2 regions of the Allobosea sp. 124 genome follow, and region 1 is predicted to be linked to the other one. Evidence: predicted binding sites of a transcription regulator. Region 1 holds the regulator's gene; the other holds the start of a gene.

Region 1 (11,508 bases):
GAGGTGATGACCAGCGGCACCTTGTGCTGCGCCGTGATCGCCAGATCCTGCTCGAGCCGCGGATTGGAACGGTGAACGATCAGGTTGACCCCGAAGGGCGCGGCCTCGGGACTGTCGGCCAGGCGCCCCCCGATCTCGTCGAGCCAGCCGGCATAGCCTTCGCTGCTGCGCTGGTTCAGGGCCGGAAAGGTGCCGAGGATGCCGGCTTTGCAGGTCTCGACGACGAGATCGGGGCCCGAGACCAGAAACATCGGCGAGGCGATGGCGGGCAGGCGCAGGCGCCCGGCGAGCGAAGCAGGTAGCGGCACGGTCGGTCTCCCCAGCATCGGATTCTGATCGTCAGATTTCGATCATGGATGTTCTTGGTCGAGCATCGCTCGTATCAGCGCGCGCGCCCGTGTGGAACCCGCCGCAGGGCCGGGACGCGCCCGACGCGCTTGCCAAACGCCAACGGCTGGGCGAGTTCGGAAGGACCGATCCGGCCCGAAGCCGACCGACCTCTGGAGACAGCGACGTGAGCACCCAAAACCAACGTGATTTCGAGCAGCCCGGCCGCTCGGTGGTGATGGGCCGGCGCGGAATGGCCGCGACCTCCCACCCCGCCGCCACGCTGGCGGCGATCAACATCCTGCAGGCCGGCGGCAACGCGATCGACGCCGCGGTCGCGGCCTGTGCCGTGCAATGCGTCGTCGAGCCGGGCTCGACCGGCATCGGCGGCGACTGCTTCGTGCTGCTGGCGGCGGGCGGCAGCGACAAGGTCATCGCCTATGACGGCTCCGGCCGCGCGCCGGCCGCCGCGACCCTCGACTGGTATCTCGAACACGGCTTCACCGAAATCCCGCGCCAGTCGCCGCATGCCGTGACCGTGCCGGGCTCGGTCGAGGCCTGGGCGACGCTGGTCAAGGACCATGGCCGCCTGCCGCTTGCAAAGCTTCTGGAACCGGCCATCGCGCTCGCCCGCGACGGCTATGCCGTTTCGCCGCGCGTCGCGGCCGACTGGGCCGGACAGGCGGCCCTGCTGGCGAAGGACCCGCATGCCGCCCGCGTCTTCCTGCCGGGTGCACGGGCTCCACTTGCCGGCGAAGTGCATCACCAGCCGGAGCTCGCGGCGACGCTGCAGGCGATCGCCACGCGCGGTCCTTCCGCCTTCTACGAGGGCGAGATCGCCCAGGACATGGTGGACCGCCTGCGCGAACTCGGTGGGCTGCATACGCTGGAGGATTTCCGCGCGGCGAAGGGCGGCTATGTCACGCCGATCAGCACGCGCTTCCGCGGCCACGAGGTGCATGAATGCCCGCCGGCCGGCCAGGGCGTGATCGCGCTGATGATCCTCAACATCCTGTCGGGCTTCGAGCCGGGGAGCGACCCACTCTCCGCCGACCGGTTGCATGTCGAGATCGAGGCGTCGCGGCTGGCCTATTCCGTGCGCGACGCGGTGCTGGCCGATCCGAGCCAGAGCGAGGTCCCGCTGGACTGGCTTTTGTCGGAGGAACTCGCAGCCGAACTGCGCAGCAAGATCGATCTCAAGCAGGCGATCGCGGAGCTGCCCTCCTTCACCGCCTCGGCGGTCGAGCATGCCGACACCGTCTATATCAGTGTCGTCGACGGCGACGGCATGGCGGTCAGCTTCATCAACTCGGTGTTCAACCCCTATGGCGCCGCGCTGGTCGCACCGAAGAGCGGCGTGCTGCTGCAGAACCGCGGCCAGGGCTTCATGCTCAAGGCCGGCCACCCCAATGCGATCGCGCCGCGCAAGCGCCCGCTGCACACCATCATCCCCGGCATGATGACGCGCGACGGCAAGGTCCGCCTCTCCTTCGGCGTGATGGGCGGGCACTATCAGGCGATGGGCCACGCCCATCTGGTCAGCAAGCTGATCGATTACGGGCTCGACCTGCAGACCGCGATCTCGCTGCCGCGCGTCTTCCCGCGCCCCGGGCAGACCGCGATCGAGGCGGAAAGGACGCTGCCGCCGGCCGTGCGCGCCGAGCTGGAGCGGCGCGGCTTCGTCTTTACGGCACCCGGAGCCGCGATCGGCGGCGGACAGGCGATCGCGATCGACCATGAGACCGGCGTGCTGCTGGCCGGCTCCGACCACCGCAAGGATGGCTGCGCACTCGGCTGGTAGAACCAGATGGCGCCGGCTGCGGCCGGCGCCTTTGGCTCAGTCGTCCATCTTCAGCGCGGCAATGAACGCTTCCTGCGGGATCTCGACCCGGCCGAACTGCCGCATCTTCTTCTTGCCTTCCTTCTGCTTGTCCAGGAGCTTGCGCTTGCGCGAGGCGTCGCCGCCATAGCACTTAGCGGTCACGTCCTTGCGCAGCGCCCGAATGGTCTCGCGGGCGATGATCTTGCCGCCGATCGCCGCTTGCACCGGGATCTGGAACATGTGCGGCGGGATCAGGTCCTTGAGCTTCTCGCACATGGCACGGCCGCGGGCATCGGCGCGAGAGCGGTGGACCAGCATGGACAAGGCATCGACCGGCTCGGCGTTGACCAGGATCGACATGCGCACGAGGTCGCCCTCGCGATAATCGGTGATGGCGTAGTCGAAGGAAGCGTAGCCCTTGGAGATCGATTTCAGCCGATCGTAGAAATCGAACACCACCTCGTTCAGCGGCAGGTCGTAGACCACCTTGGCGCGCGATCCGACATAGGACAGGTCGGTCTGGACGCCGCGACGGTCCTGACAGAGCTTCAACACCGAGCCGAGATATTCGTCGGGGGTGAAGATCGTCGCCTTGATCCACGGCTCCTCGATCGTCTCAATCTTCATGACGTCGGGCATGTCGGCCGGGTTGTGCAATTCCAGCACCGTGCCGTCGCGCAGATTGAGGTGATAGACGACCGAGGGTGCGGTCGAGATCAGGTTGAGGTTGAACTCGCGTTCCAGCCGCTCCTGGATGATCTCCAGATGCAGCAGCCCGAGGAAGCCGCAGCGGAAGCCGAAGCCGAGCGCAGCCGACGTCTCCATCTCATAGGAGAAGCTGGCATCGTTCAGGCGAAGCCGGCTCATTGCGGCGCGCAGCACTTCGAAATCGGCGGCATCGACCGGGAAGATGCCGCAGAACACCACCGGCTGGACCGGCTTGAAGCCCGGCAAAGCCTGCGGCGTCTGGCGCTTCTCGTCGGTGATGGTGTCGCCCACCGCCGTATCGGCGACCTCCTTGATCGAGGCCGTGAAGAACCCGACCTCGCCCGGCCCCAGTTCCTTGACCTCGGTCATCTTCGGCTTGAACACGCCGACGCGGTCGACGCCATAGGCGGCGTTGGCCCGCATCATGCGGATGGTCATGCCCTTCTTCAGCGTGCCGTCGATGACGCGCACGAGAACGACGACGCCGAGATAGGCGTCATACCAGCTATCGACGAGCAGGCACTTCAGCGGGGCCTCGAGGTCTCCTTTCGGCGCCGGCAGCTTCTGGACGATCGCCTCGAGCACGCCCTCGATGTTGATGCCGGTCTTGGCCGAGATCGGCACGGCCTCCGAAGCGTCGAGGCCGATCACGTCCTCGATCTGCTGCTTGATGCGCTCGGGCTCGGCTGCGGGCAGATCGATCTTGTTGAGGACGGTGACGATCTCGTGGCCGGCATCGAGCGCCTGGTAGACGTTCGCCAAGGTCTGCGCCTCGACGCCCTGCGAGGCGTCGACGACCAGAAGCGAGCCTTCGCAAGCCGCCAGCGAACGCGAGACCTCATAGGCGAAGTCGACATGGCCGGGCGTGTCCATCAGGTTCAGGATGTAATCCTTACCGTCCTGGGCGCGGTAATCGAGCCGGACGGTCTGGGCCTTGATGGTGATGCCGCGCTCCTTCTCGATATCCATCGAGTCGAGCATCTGCTCGCTCATGTCGCGCGCCGCCACCGTGCCGGTGGTCTGGATCAGCCGGTCGGCCAGCGTCGACTTGCCGTGGTCGATATGCGCCACGATCGAGAAATTGCGGATGTTGTCGAAGGTCTTCGTGCTCATGGCGCGGGAATAGCAGCGATGCCGCATTGCGCCAAGCGTTTGCGCAGGCACCGCGTCATTGCGGGCGCAATGAAACAATCCAGATGCGGCGGCGCTCGACACGCTGCTGGATCGCGCCGTCGCTCCACCCCCTCGCAAGGGCGGCAAAGCCCAAATCATCGCTTGCTTTTCCAATATCATGGAATAAATCTCATTTTATGGATATGGATGCCGATATTGACCTCGACCGCCGGCTGGGCACCCGGCTGAAGGCCACGCGCCAGGGCCTCGGCTGGACGCTCGACACGCTGGCCGAGCGCACCGGGGTCAGCCGCGCGATGATCTCGCGGGTCGAGCGCGGCGAATCGAGCCCAACGGCAGCGCTGCTCGACCGACTCTGCGCCGGACTCGGCATCGTGCTGTCTGCCCTCTTTCGCGAGGACCACGGCGCCGGCCCGCTCGCGCGCCGCGACCAGCAGCCGGTCTGGACCGATCCGGCCAGCGGCTACCGGCGCCGCACCGTCTCGCCGGCCGGCACCGGCTCGCAGCTCGAGATCGTCGAAGTCGAGATGCCGGCCGGCGCGCGCGTCCTGCTGGATGCCCCACGCAGCGGCTTCCGGCTCGACCAGCAGCTCTGGCTGCTGGAAGGCGAGCTCGTGATCGCGGTTGGCGAGCGCGAGCATCGGCTTATCGCCGGCGACTGCCTCGCCATGCTGCTGGACGGGCCGATCAGCTTTTGCAACCCCGGCGCCGGGACGGCACGCTATGCGGTCGTGCTTACCGCGGCCGACCACTGGAACGGACGACGGACATGACGCCAGCCGACGCGGTCACGATCAGCCAACTCGATGCGGAGGCGGCGCAGACGGCGATCCCGGCGCTGACCGACATCCTCGCCGATGCCGTCGAGGGCGGCGCTTCGGTCGGCTTCATGGCAGGCGCGGCGATGGCGGATTATGAACGCTTCTGGCAGGGCGTCGCCACCGAGGTCGCGGCCGGGCGCACCATCCTCTTCGTCGCCACGCTTGGCGGGCGTATCGTCGGCACGACGCAGCTCCAGCTCATCGGCAAGCCAAACCAGCCGCATCGCGCCGAGATCGCGAAAATGCTGGTGCATTCGGGCGCGCGCCGCCGCGGCATCGCCGAGCGGCTCCTGGGTGCCGCCGAGGCCGAGGCGAAGCGGCGCGGCCGCGACCTGCTGGTGCTCGACACCGACGGGGCGAGTGCCGCGCACGCGCTCTACAGCAAGCTGGGCTGGATCGAGGTCGGTACCATTCCACGCTACGCCCTGATGCCGGACGGGCGCGACTGCGACGCGACCTTCTTCTACAAGAGCCTGCTTCTACAAGAGCCTGGCCCGAGAGCCGTTCAGGCTTCCGACGCCGCCTGGCGGAAATAGGGCTCGACGTCGCCCTTTAGCTTCACCGTCATCGGATTGCCGAATCGGTCCTTGGCATTGCCGGCGGTCAGACGTACCCAGCCCTCGCTGACGCAGTATTCCTCGACATTGGTCTTGTCGACGCCCTTGAACCGCACGCCGATGTCCCGCGCGAGCAGTTCCTCGTTGTAGAACGGGCTGTTCGGATTGGACGAGAGGCGATCGGGGAGCGTGTCAGTCATCGGAAAAAGCCTTGCGTGCGGATTTCGGGCGGCGGCCAGGCCGCGTTGGCGGCAGAGGTAGCGCGATCCGGCAGCGATGCCAAATCCGCAGGGATCAGCGGCCGCCGGCCTGCTCGATCAGGGCCGCCACCGCGCTCTGGCCTCTCTGGCGGGCATGGGCCAGCGGCGTCACGCCATCCTTGTCCGCGAGACCGGGACTGGCACCGGCGTCGAGCACCAGCTTCGCAACCTGCTGATGGCGCGGGCCGCCATCGCCGAGGATCACGATCTCCAGAAGGCAGGTCCAGCCGAGATCATTGACGTGATCGACATCGATGCCGCTGGTCAGAAGCAGTTTCACGGCCTCGACATGGGCGCGCTCGCAGGCCGGGATCAGGGCGTTGCCGCCATAGCGATTGCGGATCGTCAGATCGGGCTTGCGTGGCAGCATCGCGGTGATGATCTCGGCTCGTCCCGATGCCCCCGCCAGGAGCCAGGGCGTGTCGCGATTGGCCGCCTGCGTGTTCGGGCTCGCGCCGGCATCGAGCAGCGTGCGGGCGACGGCGACATGATTTCCGGCGACGGCCAACAGAAGGGCGGAGCGTCCCTGCGAATCCTGTGTTTCGAGAGCGGCCCCTGCCGCAACGAGACGGGTCACCTCGGCGGCTCGCCCGGCGGCGGCGGCATCGATCAGGCTGGAACTTGAATCAGCAGCGCTCGTCATCAGCATCAAACCCAATACGCCTGCGAGCATGGCGCCCGACCTGCTCACCAGCCACCATCCAGCAACCGCCCGACCACCTTCGCCGTGTAATCCACCATCGGCACGATCCGGGCATAGTTCAGCCGCGTCGGGCCGATGATGCCGACGACGCCGACGATGCGCTGCTCCGCATCGCGGAAGGGCGCGGCCACCATCGAGGAGCCCGACATCGAGAACAGCTTGTTCTCCGAGCCGATGAAGATGCGAACGCCGTCGCCGGCCTCGGCGCGCGACAACAGGTCGATGACGTCGGTCTGGGTCTCCAGGTCGCCGAAGAGCAGGCGGATGCGCTCGAGATCCTCCTGTGCCTTCAGGTCTTCCAGCAGATTGGCCTGGCCGCGCACGATCAGATGGCGGTCGGAACTCGGCCCCGACGAGGTGGCGATGCCGCTCTCCACCAGTCGCGCCGTCAGCGCATCGAGTTCGCTCTCCATCTGGGTGCGATACTCCGCGATCTCGCGGCGCAGCTCGCCCAGCGTCTTGCCCATGATCCGGGCATTGAGGAAATTCGCAGCCTCGGTCAGCGCCGAGGCCGGCAGGCCAGTCGGCAGGGCAAGCAACCGATTCTCGACCGTGCCGTCATCGGCGACCAGCACGACGAGCGCCCGCGTCGGGTCGAGCCGGACGAATTCGATGTGCTTGAGCCGCGCATTCGCCTTGGTGGTGACGACGACACCGGCGCCGCGCGAGAGGCCAGACAGCAGCGCCGAGGCCTCGGTCAGCGTGCCATCGAGCGTGCGGCCGGTTGCGGCCGCCTTCATCTGCGCCTCGATGCGCGTGCGCTCGTCGGAGGTCAGATTGCCGACTTCCATCATCGCATCGACGAAGAAGCGCAGGCCTCTTTCGGTTGGAAGGCGCCCAGCCGAGGTGTGCGGGGCGTAGATCAGCCCGGCCAGCTCGAGATCGGTCATGACGTTGCGCACCGTCGCCGGCGACAGCGCCATGGGCAGCAGGCGGGCGATGTTGCGCGAGCCGACGGGTTCACCCGTCATCATGTAGCCGTCGACGATCTGGCGGAAAATCTCGCGCGAACGCTGGTCCGTCTCGATCAACCCGCTCGGGGATTCGGGACGCGGCGTATGGGCGCTCATTTCGGACGAAAAAGCAGGTTCGACATCGGGTTATTGTCCGCTTTGCCCCGCGCGGGATCAAGCGAAAACGGCGCTCGGCCGGCTCAACCTTGCCCCGTCCCGGCCAACCGCCTACAAGCCGCCAACCCAGAACAATCAGGATCTTCCCATGCGACCCTCCAAACGCGCCGCAGACGAAATGCGCAAGGTGACGCTCGAACGCGGCGTCGTGCGCTATGCGGAAGGCTCCTGCATGGTGACCTTCGGCGAAACCCGGGTGCTCTGCGCCGCGACTGTCGAGGAAAAGGGCCCGCCCTGGCTGCGCGGCACCGGCAAGGGCTGGGTTACCGCCGAATACGCGATGCTGCCGCGCGCCACGCATGAGCGCAACCGCCGCGAGGTCACCTCGGGCAAGCCGTCCGGCCGCACGCAGGAGATCCAGCGCCTAGTCGGACGGTCGCTTCGCGCCGTCGTCGACCTGACCGCGATCGGCGAGCGCCAGATCGTCGTCGACTGCGACGTGCTGCAGGCCGATGGCGGCACCCGCACGGCCTCTATCACGGGTGCCTGGGTGGCGCTGCACGACGCTCTGAAATGGATGGAGGGCCGCTCCATGCTCAAGGGATCGAACCCGCTGAAGGACCATGTCGCTGCGATCTCCTGCGGCATCGTCGCCGGCAATCCGGTGCTCGACCTCGATTATATCGAGGATTCCGGCGCGCAGACCGATGCGAATTTCGTCATCACCGGCTCGGGCGGCCTCGTCGAGGTGCAGGGCACGGCCGAGGGAGCGCCCTTCTCCGAGGAGGAACTGATGGCGCTGCTCAAGCTCGCCAAGGGCGGAGTGGGCAAACTCGTCACATTGCAGAAGGCGGCGGTGGCCTGAGATGAGCGGGCACCGCCTCCTCACCGGCAAGGTCGTTCTCGCGACCCACAACAAGGGCAAGCTCGTCGAGATGCGCGAGCTGATGGCCCCTTACGGGATCGAGCTGGTCTCGGCCGGCGAACTCGGCCTGCCCGAGCCGGACGAGACCGGCTACATGTTCTCCGAGAACGCCGCGATCAAGGCCGTGGCGGCGACTGAGGCCAGCGGCCTGCCGGCGCTGTCGGACGATTCCGGCCTCTGCATCGATGCGCTCGACGGGTCGCCCGGCCTGTTCTCGGCCAACTGGGCCGGGCCCGGCAAGGATTTCAAACCGGCGATGGCGCGGGTCCTCGCTGAAATGGCCAAGCGTGACGCGACCTCCCCCGAGCAGCGGCGGGCACATTTCGTCTCGGCGCTGGTGATTGCCTGGCCGGACGGACATCAGGAGCTGTTCGAGGGCAGAGTCCACGGGCGGATCGTCGATCAGCCGCGTGGCACGGGCGGCTTCGGCTACAACCCGATCTTCCAGCCGGACGGCCATGACCAGACCTTCGCGGAGATGAGCACGACCATCAAGAGCGGTGCGGCCGAGGCCCTGTCGCACCGGGCGCGGGCCTTCACGCTGCTGGCCGCCGCCTGCCTGCGGAAGCCGCATTGAGCGGCGCGGCCGCCCTCGCCGAAGGCGCCATCCTGCATCCGACCTCGGATGCGGGCTTCGCGGTCTATGTGCATTGGCCCTTCTGCCTGGCCAAATGCCCCTATTGCGACTTCAACAGCCATGTCCGACTGCAGCCGCCCGACCAGGCACGCTATGTCGCGGCCTTCCGGCGCGAGCTCAGCCATCGCGCGCAGCTCGCGCCCGGCCGTACGGTATCCTCGATCTTCTTCGGCGGCGGCACGCCCTCGCTGATGGAGGGGCGGACGGTCGGCGCGATCCTCGATGCGATCGGCGAGTTCTGGGCTATCGATCCAAACTGCGAGGTCTCGCTGGAGGCCAATCCGACCAGCGTCGAGGCCGGGCGTTTCGCTGATTTTCGCGCTGCCGGCGTCAACCGCGTGTCGCTCGGTGTGCAGGCGCTGAACGACGCCGATCTCAAGGCGCTGGGGCGGATGCACTCGGCACAAGAGGCGCTGGACGCCGTCGCGATCGCGCGGAAATATTTCGAGCGCTACTCCTTCGACCTGATCTATGCCCGTTCGGTCGGGCAGACGCCTTCGCTGTGGCGGGCCGAACTCGAGCTGGCGATCAGCCACGCGGCCGAGCATCTCTCGCTCTACCAGCTCACCATCGAGCCCGACACGATGTTCGAGCGGCTGTTCAAGGCGGGCAAGCTCGCGATCCCCGATTACGAGGCGGGTGCGGTGCTCTACGAGATTACACAGGAGATCACGGCCAAGCACGGCCTGCCGGTCTACGAGATCTCGAACCATGCCAGGCCCGGCGCCGAATGCCGCCACAACCTGGTCTATTGGCGCTATGGCGAATATGCCGGCGTCGGTCCCGGCGCGCATGGCCGTCTCGTCACGGCGGAGGGACGGATGGCGCATTCGACCGAAAAGCGGCCCGAGACCTGGCTCGATCGGGTCGAGGCGGAAGGCCATGCGCTGGTCGAGGACGAGAGGCTCAATGCCGAGGCGCAGGGCGACGAATACCTGCTGATGGGTCTTCGCCTGGTCGAGGGGATCGATCCGGCCGTGTTCAAGGCCCTGTCCGGACGGGCGCTCAGCGAACCCCGCGTCGCGAGCCTGATCCTGGACAGGCTGCTGACCCGCAAGCCCGGCGGCAAACTCGCCTGCACGCCCGACGGCGCGCTGGTACTGGATGCGGTCGTGGCGGATCTCGCGGCCTGAGGCGCAGCGTCATGCTCGAGCTTGACCCGAGCATCTCGTGAGAGTGCCTTATTCAGCGCGAGATTCTCGGGTCTGCGCTCCGCTCCGCCCGAGAATGACGGCTGCGGTCACTGCGTGCGCGGGCCCAAATCCCGCGGCGCGGCATTGACCGTGACGATCTGGCCGTTGCGCAGTTCGAGCACGGCGAGGCCGCGGTCGATCTGGCCATCGGGACGGAAGCGGAAGACGCCGTCGGCGCCGGCGAAGCCCGACGCATTGGTCAGGACCTGCTCCGAGAAGCGCTGCGAGCCTTGCGTGCGGGCCAGCGCCGCCGACAGCGAGACGGCGTCGTAGGCGAGTGTCGCCGTGCGCGTCGGCGCGCTGTTGAAGCGCGCCTGATAGCGACCGGCGAAGGCGTTGAAGCCGGCGGTGTCGGGCGAGGCAAACCAGCCGCCCTGGATCGCCGGCACACGCGCGACATTGGCGTCGTTCCAGACGCCGGTGCCGAGCGGCTTGACCTTGGTCGGATCATAACCCGCCTGCTGCAGCGCGGCGCCAAGCGCCGGCATCGCATCGGCGGCAGCGGGCACGAAGAGCGCGTCGGCCTGCTGGAGGGCCGGCGTCAGCCGCGTCGCGGCGGCGCGCATCGAATTCTGGTCCGGGGAGAAGCGCTCGATTACGACGACGCGGCCACCGCGCGCGGCCACCGCCTGCTGGAAGGCGGCCTCGACGACCTTGCCATAAGCGGTGTCCGGGACCATCGCGGCGAAGGATTTGCGGCCCTGCTGCGAGGCATAGGCGATGACGCGGTTGACGTCGTTCTCCGGCGGGAAGGACAAAAGATAGACACCGCGCCCGGCGACATTTGTGTCGCTGGAGAAGGCGATGACCGGGCGGTTCGCGCCGCGCGCCACCTGCCCTGCTGCCTGGACGGAGGGCGCGAAGAGCGGGCCGATGATCAGTTCGGCGCCCTCGCGCAGGGCTTCCTGCGCTGCCGCCTGCGCGCCCTCGGGCGTGCCGCGATCATCCTTGACCAGCAGAGTCAGGTCGGCATTGGGGAATTCCGCCAAGGCCATCTCGGCGGCGTTGCGGAGCGAATTGCCGACGACGGCGCCCTGGCCTTCGGCGGTCAGCGGCAGGATCAGCCCGACCTTGACCTTTCCGGTGCCGATGGTCTGCCCGGTGCTCTGGCCCGGCTGCGCTTGAGTCGAGGCGCTGTCGAAACCCGGCAAGCCACCGGGACCGCCGCTGCAGGCCGCGAGCGCCAGGCAAGCGAGCGCAACCAGCGAAGGTGCGCTTCGCCGAAGAACCGGTTCCAGGAGCCGATGACGCAACACGGGCGATCTCCAGATCTTGTGCCGGAAAGGCGAGCCGCCCATCCGGCGGTGCAGTTCCCCGACCGTGGGACTCTCCTGCCAGTGCGGCAGGGTAT
Region 2 (11,508 bases), 1.4 Mb from region 1:
GCTACGCCGCCGCTCTTGCCGTGATGGCCGCCCCCTTGCTGATGCCGACAGATGCGCTCGCGCAGCGCCGCCAGCAGATGCCGTCGCGCCAGGACCTGGGCACGCCGCAGGCGGCGCCAGCCCAGCAGCAGGAGAAGAACTTCCCGCTCGGGGCCGCCTGGAGCGCGGTCTCGATGAACGGCAAGCCGATCGCCGACCGGCGCGCCACATTGCAGGTCGACGCCAATTTGCGCGGCACCGGCTTCGGCGGCTGTAACACCTTCTCGGCTTCCGCCTACCCGCTGCGCCAGCAGGGTTTCGCGGTGGGCCCGCTCGCGCTGACCAAGCGCAGTTGCGACAAGGGCCTCTCGGATTTCGAGCGCAGCTTCCTGACGGCGCTGCGCGCCGCCCGCAACTGGGACCTCGTCGACGGCAAGCTTGTGCTCAAGGGAGGCGCCGGCGAACTGCGCTTCGACCGGGCGCTTTAGCAGGACTGCTCTACCGAGGCAGGACTGTTCTACCGATCCTCAAGCATCATCCCGGGCCTGACCCGGGATCCATCGGAGTGGTCCGGAGCCTTATGATGGATCCCGGAGCTGCGCCGCTTCGCGGCCTGTCCGGGATGACGGCGTGTTTCCGGGCCCGAGCTTGCTTCCTCTCGCTCAAGCCTCCGCCGGAACCTTCACGGGCATGCGCGGGGTGAAGGTGCCGTCCTCGTTCGGCTCCATCGTCACCACCACATCATGCATCTCGCGCAGCGTGCCGCGATGGCCGATCGAGACGACCCGCGTCTCCGGCAGCGACTTGTCGATGGCGGCGTAGAGTTCGCCTTCCAGCTTCTCGTCGAGCGAGGCGGTCGCCTCGTCCAGGAACAACCAGTCGGGCCGCGCGAGCAGGGCGCGGGCCACCGCCAGCCGCTGCTGCTCGCCGCCCGACAGGCGCTGGCCCCAGAGATCGACCTCGTCGAGCCGGTCCTTCAGATGCGAGAGCCTGACCTTGTCCATCGCGTCCCGGAACGCGTCGTCGCCATAGGCATCGTCCTGCGAGGGATAGGCGAGCGCCGCCCGCAGCGTGCCCTGCGGCAGATAGGGCCGCTGCGGCAGCAGCATGATCTCGGCATTGGCCGGAATGCCGACCTTGCCCTCGCCGAACGGCCAGATGCCGGCGATGGCGCGAAACAGCGTCGATTTGCCCGAGCCCGACGGGCCGACCACCAGCGTCCGCCGTGCCTGGCCGAGATCGAGATCGTCCACCCGCACGATCGGTGCGCCATTCGGCAGGGTCAGCGTGGCGCCGCCGATATGGACGTCACGGTCGGGCGCCGGATCGCGATGGATCGCCTTGTCGCCGACATTGGCGGCCTGTGCCTGGGCGATCGCCGTCTCGAAGGTGGTGAGGCGGTTGATCGAGGCGAGGTAGGAGGCGATCGACTGGTAGCTGTTGATGAAGAAGGACATCGCCGTCTCCACCCGCCCGAAGGCCGATGAGACCTGTGTCAGCACGCCGAAGGTGATCGCCCCGGCGAAATAGTAGGGCGCCAGCAGCACGAAGGGGATGACCACGTTCGCCTGGTTGTAGGACAGGGTGAAGGTGGTCAGCTTCAGCTTGCGCCACATCAGCTGGTAGAAGTTCGAGACGATCGCGTGGAAGCCGCGGGCCAGATGCTGGCGCTCGGCCGGCTCGCCATGCATCAGGGCGATCTGCTCGGAATATTCGCGCAGCCGTGCCAGCGAGAAGCGGAAATTCGCTTCGCGCCGCTCCTGCTCGAAATCGAGCGCGATCAGCGGCTTGCCGATGAGGTGGGTGATCCAGGTCGCCGCCGCCGCATAGATCAGCGTCGCCCAGAAGATGAAGCCCGGAATGACGAGGTTCGTTCCCGGCACGGTGATGGCTACGGGTATGTTCCAGAGGATGATCGAGAACGAGACCAGCGTCGAGACCTGCGTCAGCATGGTCAGCGAGAAGGAATAGGTCTGGTTCAGGAAGGAGCGCGTGTCTTCCGAGATGCGCTGGTCGGGGTTGTCGGCCGTGCCGGCGAGCGAGATGCGGTAATGCGTGCCGTTCTGCAGCCAGCGCCGGCTGTACTCGTCGGCCATCCATTCGCGCCAGCGGATCAGCAACACCGACTGGGCGACGATCTCGATCAGGTTGGTGATCGCCGAGATCGCGGCCCAGACGCAGAACACCCAGATCAGCTGCTCCCAGAAGGCCGCGGCGTTCTTCTCCTGCAGGGCGTTGTAGAAGTCGCGATAGAAGAAATTCAGCCGCAGCGAGACGCCGACCTGCGCCTGGTTCAGCACCACGAGGAAGACGATCAGCGCGACCGCGAGATGGCCAAGCTTCACGCGATAGCGGCCGAGGAACCAGAGATTGGCTTCGGTCGCCTCACCGGAGAGGAAATAGGGCGAGGAAATCCGCGCGATGCGCTGCACCACCGGGATGAACGAGATCGCGTAGATCAGGATGCCGAAGACCGCGACGGTGGTGGCGAGGCTCGTCGGCGGGGCCGCGGCCATCCAGTCCTGCGGCCAGTAGCCACCCTGGGCCAGCAGCGCGCCGGCGCCGAAGACGACATATTCCGAGCCGAAGATGCCGGAGAAGATCTTCAGGAAGAAGTCGATCTCGGTCGAGCGGAACAGCGCCAGCGCCAGCAGGATGCCGACCACGCCCATGCCGATCGTACCGGCCGCACCGCTCTGCTGGCCAGCGATGAGCGCCACAAGGGCGAGCGCGGCGACGGCGAAACTCAACGGGCGCATCGGCAGTTCCTGATCAACGATTGAATCGCGGCAAGAACCGCGAAGCCGACCATGTCGCAGCGGATGCGGCCGTTCAATGGCGTCGCGTCAAGATGAGCAGATTGTCATCGGGCGGAAAGCCGCTTTTGGGGCCGGCTTCGACGGCGTTCATGGGACGACGCGGAAATGAAAAAGGCCCGGCTTGCGCCGGGCCTTCCGCAGTTCTGTGCTGAGAGGCTTGGATCAGAAGTCCATGCCGCCACTGGAACCGGGCCCGCCCGGTTCCAGCATTTTGACGCGTCGGGCGTCTGGACTTCCTCAGAAGTCCATGCCGCCCATGCCGCCGCCGCCCATCGGGGGCATCGGCGAATCCTTCTTCGGCAGCTCGGCAATCATCGCCTCGGTGGTGATGAGCAGGCCGGCGATCGAAGCCGCGTCCTGGATCGCCGTGCGCACGACCTTGGTCGGGTCGATGATGCCGGCCTTGACCAGATCGCCGTACACGCCGGTCTGGGCATTGTAGCCGAAGGCGTATTCCTTGGACTCGAGCAGCTTGCCGACCACGACCGCGCCGTCATCGCCAGCGTTGTCGACGATCTGCCTGGCCGGAGCCATGATCGCCTTGCGGACGATCTCGACGCCGGTCTTCTGGTCGTCATTGGCGGTCTTGATCGACTTGACGGTCGACAGGGCGCGCAGGAGCGCCACGCCACCACCCGGAAGAACGCCTTCTTCCACGGCCGCGCGGGTCGCGTTCAGGGCGTCGTCGACGCGGTCCTTCTTCTCCTTGACCTCGACCTCGGTCGCGCCGCCGACGCGGATGACCGCGACGCCGCCGGCGAGCTTGGCCAGACGCTCCTGGAGCTTCTCACGATCGTAGTCCGAAGAGGTCTCTTCGATCTGCGCCTTGATCTGCTGGACGCGGGCCTCGATGTCCTTCTTCTTGCCGGCGCCGTCGATGATCGTGGTGTTCTCCTTCTCGATGCGCACCTTCTTGGCGCGTCCGAGCATGGCGAGCGTCACGGTCTCGAGCTTGATGCCGAGGTCTTCCGAGATCATCTGGCCGGCGGTCAGGATCGAGATGTCCTCGAGCATGGCCTTGCGGCGGTCACCGAAGCCCGGAGCCTTGACGGCAGCGACCTTCAGGCCGCCACGGAGCTTGTTGACGACGAGCGTGGCCAGGGCCTCGCCTTCGACGTCCTCGGCGATGATGAGCAGCGGCTTGCCGGTCTGCACGACGGCTTCGAGGATCGGCAGCATCGCCTGGAGCGAGGACAGCTTCTTCTCGAAGATGAGGATATAGGGGTCCTCGAGCTCCGCCACCATCTTCTCGGAGTTGGTGATGAAGTAGGGGGAGAGATAGCCGCGGTCGAACTGCATGCCCTCGACGACGTCGAGTTCGGTCTCGGCGGTCTTGGCTTCCTCGACGGTGATGACACCCTCGTTGCCGACCTTCTGCATGGCGGTCGCGATCATCTTGCCGACCGACTCGTCGCCGTTCGCCGAGATGGTGCCGACCTGCGCGACTTCCGCGTTGGTCGTGACCTTCTTGGAGTTCTTCTTGAGGTCGGCGACGATGGCCTCGACAGCGAGGTCAATGCCGCGCTTCAGGTCCATCGGGTTCATGCCGGCCGCAACCGACTTCAGGCCTTCGCGCATGATGGCGGCGGCGAGAACGGTGGCGGTCGTGGTGCCGTCGCCGGCATGGTCGTTCTGCTTCGAGGCCACTTCGCGCACCATCTGGGCGCCCATGTTCTCGAACTTGTCGGCGAGCTCGATCTCCTTGGCGACGGTGACGCCGTCCTTGGTGATGCGCGGAGCGCCGAACGACTTGTCGATCACGACGTTGCGGCCCTTCGGACCCAGCGTGACCTTGACGGCGTTGGCGAGGATTTCGACGCCGCGCAGCATCCGGTCGCGCGCATCGGTGGAGAACTTGACGTCTTTGGCTGCCATGAGAGCAACTCCTTATGAAATGACGGAAAGAGCGGTCTCAGGCGTTCAGCCGATGACGCCCATGATGTCGGATTCCTTCATGATCAGGAGATCCTGGCCGTCGATCTTGACCTCGGTGCCGGACCACTTGCCGAAGAGGACGCGATCGCCCTTCTTGACGTCCAGCGCGACGAGCTTGCCGGCGTCGTCACGGGCGCCGGGGCCGACGGACACCACCTCGCCCTCCTGGGGCTTTTCCTTGGCGGTATCGGGGATGATGATGCCACCCTTGGTCTTCTCTTCGCCATCAAGGCGGCGGACCACGACGCGGTCATGCAGCGGACGGAACTTCATGGTTCTGTCTTCCTCTCGGTACAAATTCGATGCGGGCGTCAGATTGCCCGCGATGGGCATCTGTTAGCAGTCTCGATCCGTGAGTGCCAACCGATGGCGGGGAGATAGGCGCGTGCCCGCCGCGAGTCAAGAAACGATCCCGACGAAAGGTGAATCCGCCGCCGGCGGCGGGGCCGGCTGGCATCGGCGTTCGAACACGGTAGCATGGCGGAATGACGACAGATGCGCCCGATCCCGCTCGGCAGGATGCGTCCCGGCCCGCCCCGCCGCTGGACGACATCGCGCGCGCCTGCGTGGCGCTGCATGTGCGCATGACCGCTCGCGCCGTGACGCGCGCCTATGACGAGGCGATGCGCCCGAGCGGGCTCAAGATCACGCAGTTCGTGCTGCTCTCGGCGCTCTCGACCGGGGCCTGGCGGTCGGTGACCGAACTCGCCGACCGCTTCGCGCTGGAACGCACCTCGCTGACGCGCAACCTGCAATTGCTCGTGACCGCCGGGCTGATCGAGCCGGTCGAGTGCAAGGGCCGCGCCTCGATTCATGCCGTGACCGCGAAGGGACGGGCCGCGATCGAGGCCGCGATCCCGCATTGGCGGCAGGCGCAGGAGCGGATCGAAGGTGGGCTCGGCAAGGACAACTGGAGCGAGATGCGCGACAGGCTGAAGGCGTTGCGTCGCGTCGCGCGCGGGGCGCCCTGAGACCGGCTTGACCGGACGGCGGACTTGTCCATAACGTGTATCTACACGCTGTGGAGGGCGGTCGATGGCACGCGAGGTCGGAGTGGTATCGCGGGACACCCTGCTGGCGGGCAGCGGCCTCGATTTCCTGCGCGGCATGATCGCGGGGCATCATCCGGGCCCGCCCTTCGCGGATGCGATGGATTTCGACCTGGTCGAGGTCGAGGAGGGCAGGGTGGTCTTCGTCGGCCGCCCGTCGGCGCGCTTCTTCAACCCGCTCGGGACGATCCATGGCGGCTGGACCGCGACGATCCTCGATTCCGCCATGGCCTGCGCCACCCATGCGACGCTCAAAGCCGGCGAGGGCTACACCACGCTGGAGATGAAGGTGAACTATGTCCGGCCGGTCATGCCCGAAAGCGGCACGGTGCGCTGCGAGGGCAAGCTGATCCACCGTGGCGGCACGGTCGCCACCACCGAGGGGCGCCTCGTCGATGCGCGCGGCAAGCTGCTCGCGCACGGCACCGAGACCTGCATGATCTTTCCGGCGAAGGGGCAAGGCGCCGGGCGCTAGCAGCTTATGTCTCAGTGGACCTCCGGCAGATCGAGCGCGAGCCACTGGTCGCGCGGCACCGGATCGCCGACCATGAACTCGAAGCCGCCGATCGCCTTGCGGTCTGGCGTGAGTTCGCATCTGAACTGCAGGCGATACCATTGCCGCTTGCTGCGGAACGCAGCGGCGTCGGCCTGCATCGTCGTCTTCAGGAGCTTCGTGCCCCCCATCGCATAGGCGACGACCCGGTCCGGTTCGAACGCGGCCTTCCAGGCATGGATCTGGCCCATCGCTTCGAGGTTGCACAATTGCTCGATGCGCTCGGCCTCGTCCATCCGCGCAAGGGCGTCCCGCGTTCCGCGGCTGTGCGGGTTCGAGAGAACCTCACCGGAGAGCAGCCGCCGTGCCCTGACGCGCACCGGCGCGGCCGGCACAGCAGGAGGCGCGGCGGGTGGCGCAGCGGGAGGCGGGCTGGCCGGCGCAGGGGCCGCCGAGGCTGAGGCCGCGGGCGGAGCCTCGCCTGCTGCCGGAGGCGCGGGCTCCGCGGTCGGCATTGGCGCTGGCAGCCCGATCTGCTCCGGCGTGACGAGTTCGACCTCGATGCCCTGGTCGGGCTCCTGCTGCAAACGCTCGATGCTTGGCAATAGGGCCAGGGCACCCAGAAGCGCCAGATGCAGTCCAAACGAGACAATGACGGCAAGCGTCGCCGGTCTCTTCCGCAGGGGCGCGGGAGGCCGCATGGTTCAGGGCGCGGCGGCGAGCCCGGCTGCGAACAGCGGGGCCGCGGCAACGAGGATCGGTCTCATCGGCGGCCCCCTCCTGCACACCAGCCCGGCCACGCAAGAGGCCGACCAAACCGGCGAATTTACGGCCGGCCTATCGCCGGCTGATCGCGATCGCTCCCGCCACGATCAAGACGGCGCCGGCATAGGTCGTGATCAGCGGCACCTCGCCGAAGACGAAATAACCGAGCAGGCTTGCCCAGATCAGCGCCGTGTATTCCAGCGGGGCAAGTCGCGACGCCTCGGCGCGGGCGAAGGCCGAGGTCAGCGTCAGATGGCCGGCGACGCCGAGCGCACCGGCCGCGAGATAAATCAGCAGGTCGCGCGCCGTCATCGGCACGAAACTCAGCGCGGCAGGGATGGCGAGACAGAGCGCCGGCCCGCAATTCTGGAAGGCCACGATGATCGCCGGATGTTCCTTCATCGCGATCCGCCGCAGCAGGATCAGGTTGAAGGCATAGGCGATGGCGGAGAACAGGGCGGCTGCGACGCCGAGGCTGGCGCCGCTGACATGGCCCTGCAGCCGCGGCCAGACCATCATCAGCATGCCCGCGACGCCGAAGCCGAGCGCCTGCAGGATGCGGCTGTCCATCCGTTCCTTGAGCAGCACACCGCCGAGCAGTGCGACGAAGACCGGCGCGAGGAAGGCGAGCGTCAGCGCCTCCGCCAGCGGCAGCACCGACAGCGAATAGAAGAAGCTGCCGGCCGTCAGCACCACCACTGGAACCCGGATGGCGTTGCCGATCAGGCTCGCGCGCGTCGGTGCGGGCGGGCGCACGAAGGCGAGCACCGCGAGCGCGCAGAGCCCGCCCATGGCAAAGCGCATGAACAGCGTCAGGACGAACGGATGGGTCTGCATCTGCGCCTTCACCACCGCATCCATGACGGTGAGGAGCGCGATGCCTGTGAGGGCGCGAAGAGCCGGCCCGGCGGTCATGCCTGCTGCGGCAGGTTCAGGCGGAAATGATATTCCCAGGTCGCGGAGGTGTCCGCGAGATAGCGCTCGCCCGGCCAGCGCCGGAAGCCGAGCTTCTCGTAGAAGCGGTGGCCGCGAGCGAAGCGGGAATCGGACCAGAGCATCATGGCGTCGAAGCCGCCGCCTTCGGCGAAATGAAGCGCCTTCGCAAACAGCGCCTGCGCCAGTCCCGAGCCCCGAAAGGCTGGCGCGGCATAGACCTTGGTGATCTCGACCGCGTTCTGTTCCGGGATCGGCGTGGCGCCCAGCGAGCCGGCGATGCCGCCGCCGGGCGCCTCCGCGACCCAGAGCTGTCCGCCCTTGGCGGCAAAATGGCTGGCCGGCCGCCGCAGCTCCGGGAACTCCGACCATTCGAAGAAACAGTTCGGATACTCGGCGAAACTCGCCGCGATCAGGGCCGCGAGCGGCTCGGAATCGTCGTCGCGGGCAAGGCGCAGCGGAGGCGGCAGGCTGGTCATGGCCGCTCGATTAGGGCCAATCCCGGCACCGCGATAGGGGTGCGCCGCGATCCTCCCCCATGCCGTCAGCGCAGCAGAGCAAGTGCAGCATCGACCGTCAGCTTCAGCGCGGCGACCGCCAGCAGGGCATAACAGCAGAGGAACAGCTTCTTCTGGTCGAGCCGCCGATGCACGACATGGCCGAGCCAGATCCCGAGCGGCACGGCGGGCGCCAGCGCGAGCGCGCCCCACAGGGCGTCAGGATGTTTCAGCCCCAGCATGAAATAGGGCGGCAGCTTCAGCCAGTTGCCGAGCGTGAACAGGGCGATTGTCGTTCCGACCAGCACGCTCTTCGGCAGCCCACGAGAGAGCAGATACATCGCGACGGGCGGGCCGCCGGCATGGGCGACGAAGGTGGTGAAGCCCGAGACCGTGCCGGCGAGCAAGGCGAGTCGGCCCGAGACCGGCCGCGCGCCTGCTGCCGCGAGCCGCCCCTTCAGGAACCATTGCAGCGTGAAGGCAAGCGTCGTCAGCCCGATGACCAGTGTGACGATGCGCGGGTCGATGCGCACGAAGACGACGTAGCCGATGCCGATGCCGGCCGCGAGCCCGGGCAGCAGCCAGGCGAGGTCCGGCGTCGACCAGGTCTCGCGGCCAAAGCTGCGCAGTGCCAGGAGATCCATCAGCGAGACCAGCATCGCGACCATGATCGCCGCGTCCAGAGGCGAGACGACCATCGCCAGCAGCGGGATGCCGAGGATGGCGAGACCGCCGCCGAAGGCGCTCTTGCCGATCGCGATGACGAGCGTCGTCGCCCAGCCGACGAGATAGAACAGCGGATCGCCGGGCATGGAGCGGGTGCTTCCCCTTGGAAAACGCCGGAGGGCCGTCTAGGCCATTGGAATAGCAGGTTCACACTCCGCGCACTGAGTCGCCAAGCCGCCTGCTGCATCGGCGCCATGTCCGCGGCGACAGGGTCGGGTGACTGGCTTTTGGGCGACGGGATTTGAACGACAGGGCCCGGATGAGGTGACGGAAACCAGATGACGGTCCTGCTGCCCTTCGTCGTCAATGCCGGGCTGAACTTCGTCCTCGGGCTGCTGATCGCATTCTTCCTCGGCCCGGCCGAGTTCGGGCGCTATGCCATCGGCGCGGCGATCATCGTCCTGGTGAACACGGCGCTGCTCGACTGGATCAGGCTGTCGGCGGTGCGCTTCTACTCGCTGGCGACGCGCGAGACGCAGCCCGAGATTCGCGCGACGCTGGATCTTCTGATCGCCGGCGTCAGCATGACGCTCTGCGCCTTGCTGCTGGCGGCAGTCGTCGCCGGCATCGATTTTCGCATGCCGGCGATGATGCTCGCAGCCTCCGTGCTGGCGGGCATCGGTGCCGGTCTCTTCGACTATCACGGAGCGGTCGCGCGGGCGCGCTTCCTCGATGCCGCCTATGCCCGGCTGGTCATCGTCAAGAACCTGCTGGCGCTCATCTTGATGGTCGGTGGCGCCTGGCTGACGCGAGATCCGACCGTGGTGCTGCTGGGCGGGCTGCTCAGCGCCGCCGTCGCGCTGGTTTCGGTGCGCCGCACGCTGGCGGATGCGCCGCTCTCGGTCTCGGCTGCCCGCCGGGATATTGCCTGGACCTTCGCGAAATATGCGCTGCCGCTCGTCGCCGGCAACGCGATCTACTCGCTTATTCCCCTGCTCAACCGCTCGCTGGTGGCGGGTGCGCACGGCTTTGCCGAGGCCGGCTATTTCTCGCTTGCCTCCGACATGGGCCTGCGCCTGTTCGGCACGCTCGGCGCCACGCTGGAAATCGTGCTGTTGCGGCAGGTCATCCGCCTCGACGAGACGCGCGGACGGCGCGCGGCGCAAAAGCGCATCGCGGCCAACATCGTCATCGTCCTCGCGGTGGCGCTGCCGGCGGCCGTGGGCTTCGCGCTGGTCCTGCCGGCCTTCGACCGCATCCTGGTGCCGCCGAGCTTCCAGGGTCGCTTTTCGGCCTATATGGCGCCGCTCCTGCCGGGTTTCGTCGCGATCGCGATCTTTCAGGCCGGGCTCTATCCCGCCTTCCTGATCGAAAAGCGCACGCTGGTGGCGACGCTCGCGGCGCTGATCGGCTTCGGCGTGAACATTGCGGTCGTGGCTGCCTTGTCGGCTTCGGGCGCCCTCGTCTATGCCGGGGCGCAGTCGGCGGCCTTCCTCTCCGTGCTGGCGATCACCGCCGTCGCCGCGCTGCGCACGCTCCCGGTGCTGCCGCCACCACGCGACTGCGGCGCGATCCTGCTTGCCGTGGCGGCCATGGCGGCCGCGATCTGGCCGCTGCGGGATCGTTTTGCCGCGGTGCCGGAACTGCTCCTGCAGGTCGTGCTGGGGGGACTGGTCTATGGTGCCGTTATCCTGATCTGCGATGTCGCGCGCTGGCGCACCCTGCTGCAGCTCTGGTGGGTGGCGCGGCGCGGACGGCAGCGCTGACCATGCCACGAGGCACCGGGCCACATGCGACAAGGGGGCAGGCGATGACCGGAATGAGGTCGAGGATCGTGATGGCGGCCTGTGCGATGGCGCTTGGCGGCGGCGTCGCGCCGGCGGCGGCTCAGACCGCAGACCAGCTCATCGGTCGTTGGGGGCTGGCCTCCTATTTCCGCGAGGCCGATGCCGCCCAGGTCAGGGATGCGGCGCGCCCTACATCATCGCCAGAGGCCCGTCGGGCGGCGTCATGCTGCACAGTCCGGATGCGACGAAGACCACGGAACACGTCGTCAAACCCGCTATGATCGGCAGAAGCCATGTCGGCCCGGCGGGCGAGGGCGGTGACTCTAAGGATCGCGAGATCCTCTCCTTCGATGGAAACACGCTCGTCCTGCGCTGGGTCGATGCCAGCGTCGCGAACCGTTACGGAACCATGGTGTTCGTGCGCTGCCGCCGCTGAGGAGCGGGCCCGCCGCAACGCTTCCTTCACCTTGTCCTTTTCCGCTCCACTAAGGTTAATTCGTTGAATTGGCCCGGTAACCGGCGTCTCCGGCCCGGAAGAGTCAACGATTCACCATTCCTTTTAAAGCGCGCCGCAAGGCTTCTCGC

The links. Region 1 encodes HrcA, which represses chaperone genes, less so after heat shock. Its sites were predicted from a motif close to GTTAGCACTCNCNNNNNGNGAGTGCTAAC; they were not measured.
Region 2: a site for HrcA is predicted at 5,069-5,097, ahead of groES (co-chaperone GroES). Genes of this name have one in related genera too.

Annotation. Positions count from the first base shown of each region.
Region 1 covers NZ_PZZM01000001.1:1,689,262-1,700,769, forward strand. The annotation lists gene C8D03_RS07860 (NAD(P)H-dependent flavin oxidoreductase) at 1-308, opposite strand, end outside; gene ggt (gamma-glutamyltransferase) at 566-2,128, shown strand; gene lepA (translation elongation factor 4) at 2,165-3,970, opposite strand; gene C8D03_RS07875 (helix-turn-helix domain-containing protein) at 4,174-4,764, shown strand; gene C8D03_RS07880 (GNAT family N-acetyltransferase) at 4,761-5,348, shown strand; gene C8D03_RS07885 (DUF3297 family protein) at 5,318-5,569, opposite strand; gene C8D03_RS07890 (ankyrin repeat domain-containing protein) at 5,664-6,272, opposite strand; gene hrcA (heat-inducible transcriptional repressor HrcA) at 6,317-7,363, opposite strand; gene rph (ribonuclease PH) at 7,551-8,267, shown strand; gene rdgB (RdgB/HAM1 family non-canonical purine NTP pyrophosphatase) at 8,269-8,904, shown strand; gene hemW (radical SAM family heme chaperone HemW) at 8,901-10,097, shown strand; gene C8D03_RS07915 (penicillin-binding protein activator) at 10,205-11,308, opposite strand.
Region 2 covers NZ_PZZM01000001.1:315,712-327,219, reverse strand. The annotation lists gene C8D03_RS01585 (META domain-containing protein) at 1-467, shown strand, start outside; gene C8D03_RS01580 (ABC transporter ATP-binding protein/permease) at 642-2,738, opposite strand; gene groL (chaperonin GroEL) at 3,036-4,673, opposite strand; gene groES (co-chaperone GroES) at 4,719-5,006, opposite strand; gene C8D03_RS01565 (MarR family winged helix-turn-helix transcriptional regulator) at 5,219-5,704, shown strand; gene C8D03_RS01560 (PaaI family thioesterase) at 5,769-6,257, shown strand; gene C8D03_RS26325 (DUF930 domain-containing protein) at 6,269-6,862, opposite strand; gene C8D03_RS01550 (DMT family transporter) at 7,113-7,955, opposite strand; gene C8D03_RS01545 (GNAT family N-acetyltransferase) at 7,952-8,452, opposite strand; gene C8D03_RS01540 (sulfite exporter TauE/SafE family protein) at 8,518-9,282, opposite strand; gene C8D03_RS01535 (lipopolysaccharide biosynthesis protein) at 9,475-10,902, shown strand; gene C8D03_RS01530 (hypothetical protein) at 11,147-11,359, shown strand.